Regions from separate parts of the Aminobacter aminovorans genome, predicted to be linked through region 2. Evidence: riboswitches for the same ligand, from Rfam matches in the RefSeq annotation. Region 2 holds a riboswitch; the other holds the start of a gene.
What was found. Region 2 has a riboswitch for cobalamin ahead of DY201_RS13310 (CbtB domain-containing protein). Riboswitches for the same ligand answer to the same signal wherever they lie in the genome.

Region 1: another riboswitch for cobalamin. It lies ahead of bluB (5,6-dimethylbenzimidazole synthase); the one in region 2 lies ahead of DY201_RS13310 (CbtB domain-containing protein).

The regions. Positions count from the first base shown of each region.
Region 1 is NZ_UFSM01000001.1:1,848,325-1,852,208, forward strand. It holds gene DY201_RS09040 (lytic murein transglycosylase) at 1-789, opposite strand, end outside; gene galU (UTP--glucose-1-phosphate uridylyltransferase GalU) at 1,037-1,924, shown strand; cobalamin riboswitch at 1,987-2,172, shown strand; gene bluB (5,6-dimethylbenzimidazole synthase) at 2,220-2,954, shown strand; gene DY201_RS09055 (outer membrane beta-barrel protein) at 2,951-3,884, opposite strand, start outside.
Region 2 is NZ_UFSM01000001.1:2,702,339-2,706,222, forward strand. It holds gene DY201_RS13290 (CPBP family intramembrane glutamic endopeptidase) at 1-165, shown strand, start outside; gene DY201_RS13295 (methyltransferase family protein) at 162-638, opposite strand; gene DY201_RS13300 (acetyltransferase domain-containing protein) at 635-1,633, opposite strand; gene DY201_RS13305 (gamma-glutamylcyclotransferase) at 1,755-2,444, shown strand; cobalamin riboswitch at 2,512-2,708, shown strand; gene DY201_RS13310 (CbtB domain-containing protein) at 2,744-2,920, shown strand; gene DY201_RS13315 (CbtA family protein) at 2,937-3,716, shown strand; gene cobU (bifunctional adenosylcobinamide kinase/adenosylcobinamide-phosphate guanylyltransferase) at 3,709-3,884, shown strand, end outside.

The sequences.
Region 1 (3,884 bases), 850 kb from region 2:
CGACCCTGTGGGGAACTTCTGGCCCGCGGGCAGCACTACTTCGTAGCCCCAGGTCTTGCCGGCCTGCCAGCCGTTCTTTTTCAGGAGGTTGGCGGCGGTTGCCAGCGCGTCGGGCACAGAGTTCCAGATGTCGCGCTTGCCATTGCCGTCGGCGTCGACGGCATAGGCCTGGTAACTGGTCGGGATGAACTGGGTGTGGCCCATCGCACCCGCCCAGGAACCGACGAGATGGCTTTCGTCGATGTCGCCACGCTGCAGGATCTTGAGGGCGGCGATCAGCTGGGTGCGGGCAAATTTCGCCCGGCGCTGGTCGCCATAGGCGAGCGTCGCCAGCGAGCGAACGACATTGCGCATCACCTTGTCGTTCTTGAGAATCTCGCCGTAGTTCGATTCCATCGACCAGATCGCGAGCAGGATGTAGCGGTCGACGCCGAACTTGGCCTCGATGCGGTCGAGCCAGGGCTTCCACTTGCGCGCCATCTCGCGGCCAACTGCGATCGACTGGTCGTGGACGCGGTTGTCGAAATAATCCCAGACGGGCGCGGTGAATTCTGGCTGGAAGCGGGCCTTTTCGAGCACTTCCGGGTCGGCCGAGGTCACGCCACGAAAGGCGCGGTCATAGGTCGAACCCGAAATTCCGTTGTCTGCGGCGACGGAGCGGAAGCTCGCCACCCAGCGCTGGAAACCGGCTTCGGCGGCCGCCGGGCCGGCCGGCAGCATCAATGCCAGCGAAAGGCCAGCGATTGCAGCGGCGCTTGCCAGGCGTTTGGCGGTCTTGCGAAGGGGCATTCTTTCCTCCTTGGAGAGATCAGAAACACGATTCATCGCCGATGCCGGTTATCAATCAGTTTACCATAGACCCCTTGGGGAACGAAAAGCGGTTTGAGGGATTGTCCACCTAGCTGTTCGGACAATCAAGATCGCGTGATCAATGGTCTTGCCCGCTGTCACCGAATATGTGAACGCATTCAGTATTCTTCAATTCGGGCGTGGCAAAGCTGGCGTCCGATACATCCCTCTATCGGACGCCCACGCAATGAAAAGAGTTCGCAAGGCAGTTTTTCCGGTCGCCGGCCTCGGCACGCGTTTTTTGCCTGCCACCAAGTCTATCCCCAAGGAAATGCTGACTGTCGTCGATCGCCCTGTCATCCAGTACGTGGTCGACGAGGCGCGCGAAGCGGGCATCGAACATTTCATCTTTGTCACGGGGCGTAACAAGGCGGTCATCGAAGACCATTTCGACGTCCAGTTCGAGCTCTATGACACGCTCGCCCAGCGCGGCAAGACCGAGCAGCTCGAACGCCTGCAGCGGCTGCAGCCGGGACCGGGACAGACCTCGTTCACGCGCCAGCAGGTGCCGCTCGGTCTCGGCCACGCTGTCTGGTGCGCACGCGAACTTGTCGGCGACGAACCCTTCGCGCTGCTGCTGCCCGACATGATCATGCAGTCGGAAAAGAGCTGCATGCGCGAGATGGTCGAGCTTTATGCCGAGACCGGCAACAACATCATCGCCGTCCAGGAATGCGACCCGGCCGAAGCGCACAAATACGGCATCGTCGGCAAGGGCAAGTCCGTCCACACCGGCTTCGAGATCGAAGGCATGGTGGAGAAGCCCAAGCAGGGCACCGCACCGTCGAACCTGTTCATCAATGGCCGCTACATACTGCAGCCGGAGATCTTCAACATCCTGGCAAACCAGGAGCGTGGTGCCGGCGACGAAATCCAGCTCACCGACGCCATGCTCAAGCTCGAGAAGATGCAATCCTTCTACGGCTACCACTATCGCGGTCGTACCTTCGACTGCGGCTCGCCGGAAGGTTTCGTCGAGGCCAATGTCGCCTTTGCCCTGTCGCGCTCCGATCTCAGCAAGAGCATGGCCGGCGTCATCGAAGGCCTTCTCGGCGAGATGAAGCAGGGCAAGTAGCTGCATGTCGCGCCTGTGTCAGGATTGGACGCACAGTGCGATGGCTTTCGGTGGCCACTGTCGCTAGAAACATCCTGCCGGGTGCCCGCAGCGATGCGGGAGAATCGGGAACACGGTGCAAGACCGTGGCGTGCCCAACGCTGTAAGAGGGACCGTAGCGGCAAAAAGCCACTGTTCTTGTCGAACGGGAAGGCGCCGATGACGGGTTGAACTCGAGCCAGAAGACCGGCCCGGCAGACATCGACCTCCGCATGGTCAGGCGGAGGAAGCCGATATGCTCGCCAGGGGACATGCGATGCTTGCTGACCAGTTGAATGCCATTTCAGGCCGTTTCGACCTTGCTGCCCAGGATGCCGTCTACCGCGCTATCTTCACGCGCCGCGACGTGCGCAGCCATTTTCTGCCCGATCCGATCGACGACGATGTGTTGGCGCGTCTCCTGCTTGCGGCCCATCATGCGCCATCGGTCGGCTTCATGCAGCCATGGGATTTCATCGTCATCCGCGATTGCGAACGGCGTGAGCGCGTCCGCGATCTGTTCGTCGCCGCACGTGAGCAGGAACTGCCTGAGGTCGCCGAGGAGCGGCGCGAGCTCTATCGCAAGCTCAAGCTCGAAGGCATCTGCGAAAGTCCGCTCAATCTGGTCGTCACCTGCGACCGCAGCCGTTCGGAAAGCTCCCCGCTCGGGCGATGGCACAATCCTGAGATGGATCTCTTCAGTACCGTCTGCGCGGTGCAGAATTTCTGGCTCGCCGCACGCTCCGAAGGCGTCGGCGTCGGCTGGGTCAGTATCCTCGAGCGCCAGGCGCTGAAGCGGTTGCTCGGCATTCCCGATCACGTCGTGCCGGTGGCCTATCTCTGCGTCGGCCATGTCAGTGAATTTGCCGACAAGCCCGACCTCGAGCGGCATGGCTGGGGCCGCCGTCTGCCGCTTGCCGATCTGATCATGAGCGAGGTGTATTCGGGGCAAGGAGAGGAGGCTCTGAAGGCCGCCGCAACCCGCATCAGCGGCCTGCCTGCATCGGGTTAGCGTTGGATTTTCAGCCCGACGAAGACGCTGTTGGTCTTGGCGTCGCGGGACGGCAAGGTGCTGTCGAAGGTCTCGTGGCGCAGTTTGCCGGTAAGGCCGGCATAGCGGTTGAGCCACCAGGTCAGGCCCGCCTCGGCGCTCAGCCTGAGTTCGTGGTCGTTTGAGCTGGCATAGTCGCGGTAGCCGACGCCGCCGGCGAGGAAGCCGGTCAGGTTGGAGCGGATCTGCCGCTCGACGCTGAGGCGGCCGTTGTAGAGCACCGAGCCGCTATCGCCAGCGGTGGTCGATCCTTCGACCAGGGTTTCGCCGGTCAGGCCAACGATGGTGCCGCGCATCGGCGACCATTTGAGGTCGGCGGCAATGGTTGCGGCGGAAACCGTCTTCAGCCGGTCGTCGTCGAAGTCCTCCGAGATCCAGCCGGCAGATATTTCGCCGCCGAACTTCTCGCCCATGTCGATTTCGACGCCGGCGCGGGCACCAGTGCGCTTGGACGAGCGCTCGAAGCCGGCGGTGTCGAAGCGCAGGTCATAGACCCGGCGCCCGAATTCGATCTCGCCGAATGGCGTGAAGGCAGGCGAGACCTCGTAACCGAGCCGGACCTTACCGGTGTAGAGGCTGGAGTCACGGTCCTTTTGCGACAGCGTGGTGCCGTCAGTGAGCTCGGCGTCGCTGTAGCTTTCGTCGACAACTTCGCCGGTGACGCCGAAGCGGAGCTTGCCGACGTCCTTTTCGATACCCAGCGCCCCGTTGAGTGTATGCAGGGTCGGCCGTTCGGCGGTGCCGGAGATGACCACCGGCGACGATGTCGATTCCGGGCGCATGCTGTAACCGAGCCGCGCCAAGGCGCGCATGTCATTGGCGAGGTCAAGCTGCAGGCGCCCATCGATGCCGCCGCTGAGATCCTTGACCTCCTGGCCGGAGATGGATTTG
Region 2 (3,884 bases):
CATCAGAACAGCGTCCGCTATCTCGGTCGCGTGTTTGAAGGCGGCGATGCGGCCCAGCATCAATGGATCGGCTTGATCTTATGGCTGGTGTTCGCGCTGGCGATCGTCGCGGTCTATGGGACGAGCAGTTTCCGCCGAAGGCAAGCGACCACCGTCGCCGGTTAGATCCAGCGCCGGACCTTCTTCGCATAGTCGATGTATTTCTTGCCGAAACGTGCCTGCAGGTGCTTTTCCTCCGGTACGATGGCGAGCTTTTGCGTGGCAAAGGCGGCAATGAGGGCCAGCGCCAGGAACCAGACATTTGCGGTGATCAGCCCGATGGCGATCATCAGCAGCGTGTTGGCGAAATAGATCGGGTTGCGGGTGAAGGAGAAGGCGCCCGACGTGACCAGATGCTCGGACGGCCTGTCGGGGCGGATGGTGGTCTTGGCCCGCTTCAGCGTCTGCATGGCCGAATAATAGATCGCAACGACGCCGGCGATTGCCAGCCAGCCGGCGGCAAAAAGCAGGTCCGACAGCGGTTCGGTGATCCACGGCAAGGGATAGAGCAGTCCGAGAACCGCCGCCACCACGATCGCTGCGAGGTAGAGGATCGGCGGCCATGGCACCTTGCTGGGGGCGGCGTTTGGATTGGTCACTGCGCTCCTCCTGGTATGGTCTGATTTTCGGTGCTTGTCGTGCACATGGCGGCGGTCTGCCCGACATGGGCTTTCAACTCCGGGCTCTGGTCGGAGGCATAGAGCCGATCGAACGAATCATCCTTCTGCAACTCGTCGAGCATGCAGACACAGTAGCGCGAGCAGAAATCGGTGTCGCGGCTCTGCTCGCAGGAAAGCTGGCAGGATTTCAGGAAAGTGACCTCGCGGGTTTCGACAGGGGCCGGGAAGACCTGGGCGAAGAGCCAGACCAGCGAGATCATCACCGGCTGGTGGATGAGGTAGAAGGCAAGGCTGTGGCGACCGAAGAAGGAGAGGGGCCGCGACCAGGCGCCGGGCTGAAGCCGCGCCATCTTTTCGATCAGGCCTGCCCTGAGCGCAAGTCCGGCGACACCGATGCCGGCCAGCACCGCGCCGAAGAAGGGAAACAGCGGGACGAAATCGTTGGAGCGGGGGTTGGCCATTGAAAGGCCGATCCAGACCAGAGCCGGGTGATTGAACGCCTCCGAGCGCAGATAGTGGGGTGCGACGACCACCAAAGCGGCGACGATCAGCGTCAGTACCGGCGGGACGCGCAGGAAGGCGAGGCCAAGCACGCTGGCGAGCGCGATATGATGCAGGATGCCGAAGAAGATGAAGGTGTCGGGCGTGGCGAACCAGGTGGCGACGGTGATCGCCAGTGCCGCCGCTGCCACCATGGCGAGCCGCCTGAAATAGCCGGGCCAGCGGATGCCCTTGGCATGTGCCAGCACCAGGCTGACACCGACGAGGAACAGGAAGCTCGAGGCGATGCAGCGCGCGAACAGCTTCCAGTTGCCATAAGCGGTCATGCCCGGATCGGCGTAACCGAAGAATTCGAGGTCCCAGGCGAAGTGGTAGATCGCCATGGCGATCAGGGCTGCACCGCGTGCGATGTCGATGACCGATACGCGCCGAGAAGTTGCTTTGATCTGGTCGGGGTTCGGTTGCATCGTCATGTTGTTCGCTTCTGCGTTTTCGGGTGTTGCAGCGCCCATGCAGCACTATCATGGTTGAAGCGGGGCGGAAGAGAGCAGAACTGTCTGTCGTGCACAGGGTTAAGCAATTGATGGGGCGGGCATGAGCGGACGAAAGATGTCGCTGACCGAAGAACTGGTGGCGCGTTGCCATCGCGAGGTTGCCGATACGGGCCCTGACCCCGATGCCATGCATCTCGACGACGCCGACTATGAGGCGATGATCGACGAAACGCTTGCCGCGCGCCCCGGCAATGGACCGTTGTGGCTGTTTGCCTATGGATCGCTGATCTGGAAACCCGAGGTGGAGCATACCGACGAAAGGGTGGCGCTGGCGCGCGGCTGGCACCGTTCTTTCTGCATCAACATGACCCGCTGGCGCGCCACAAAGGCTGAGCCCGGACTGATGATGGGCATGGATCGCGGCGGCCAGTGCAAGGGCGTGGCGCTCAGACTGACGGACGGCGACCGCCGCGAGCAGCTCGACAAGCTGTTTCGCCGCGAGATGACGCTGAAACCCTCCACCTACAAGCCGCGCTGGCTGAATCTCGCCACCGATGAAGGTCCGTTGACCGCGCTCGCCTTCGTCATCAACCGCAAAGGCCACGCCTATGCCGGCGCGCTGGGTGAGGACGCGGTGGCGGAGCGACTGGCGACGACATGCGGCCATTGGGGTTCGGCTGCGGACTACCTCTATAATGTGGTCAGCAACCTCGAGCAGCGGGCGATCCACGACCGCCATCTGTGGCGGCTCCAGCACCTTGTGGCCGAGCGAATCGTGGCCCGCGGATGATCGCCGGAACGCCGCTTTCGAGCGCGGCGGCGTCGGAATTTGGTTTGCCGCCCAAGCCATTTGTTTCTATAGTTGCGGCGTCGTCGGTTCCGTTACGGAATCAAGAGGGAATGCGGTAAGGGCCATTTGAAGGTCCGAAGCCGTGGCTGCCCCCGCAACTGTATGCGGTTAGCTCTCCCCAAATGCCACTGAAGCTCGCTTCGGGAAGGCGGGGAAGGGTGCCGATCCGCAAGCCAGGAGACCTGCCGGCGACAGGCACTTATCTCTGTGCCCTCGGGTGGAGGGCGAAAGGACTTACGATGAACACTGTTTCTGCTCTCGGCACCGACGTCACTTCGCAGTCGCGTAGCATGCAACTGGCGCTTGCCGCGCTGCTCGGCCTTTTCGTTGTTGGCTTCCTCGGGTTCTCGCATATGGACGTGGTGCACAATGCTGCCCACGACTATCGCCACTCGATGGCTTTCCCCTGCCACTGACCAAGGCGATCCAACAATGTCGATCTTCAGAAACGTCGTGTTCATCGCGGCGATCAGCGGCCTGTTGGCCGGCGTGGTCCTCGCTGCCCTTCAAACCTATGCAACCGATCCACTAATCTTCAAGGCGGAGACATATGAGAATGCCGGCGGCGGCCATGAGCATGCCGCTGCTGCGCCAGCGGCTGGCACCGAGGCCACAACGCCGGCAGCCGGCACCGAAGCCGCGGCACCCGCGGCGGCTCCCGCTGAAGAAGAGGCAGAGGCCTGGGCTCCCGCCGACGGCGCCGAGCGTTTTGCCTATTCGGCGCTGGCTAACATCGTCAGTGGCATCGCTTTCGCCTTGATCCTTGTCGCCGTTTCCGAATTCGCCGGTGGCATCGCCAACTGGCGCCAGGGCGTATTCTGGGGGTTCGCCGGCTTTGCGGTATTCACGCTTGCGCCGGGCCTTGGCCTGCCACCGGAACTGCCGGCCATGCCGGCGGCCGATCTGGTGTCGCGCCAAATCTGGTGGAGCTCGACGGTGGTTGCAACGGCTGTGGGTCTTGCGCTGATTGCCTTCCGGCAGTCGCTGCCGCTCGCCATCCTTGGCGTGGCGCTGATCGTTGCGCCGCACATCGTTGGTGCGCCGCAGCCGGAAAGCCACGACTCGCCGATCCCCGCCGACCTGCACCACAGCTTCGTCGTCGCCGTCACCATCACCAACCTGGTGTTCTGGACCGTGCTTGGCGCGGCAGTCGGTATGGTGCGCAATCGCTTCATGGGTGCGACGCCAGCGCTGCAAGGCCGCCTTGCCTGAGAAGCTGACTTTCCTGCTCGGTGGCGCGCGCTCCGGCAAGAGCGCGCATGCCGAGCGGCTGATCATGCAGTTTCCTGCGCCGTGGACGTATATCGCCACGGCGCAGGCCTACGACGACGAGATGCGCGAGCGCATTTCGATCCATCGCGGCCGCCGCGGCGAGGGCTG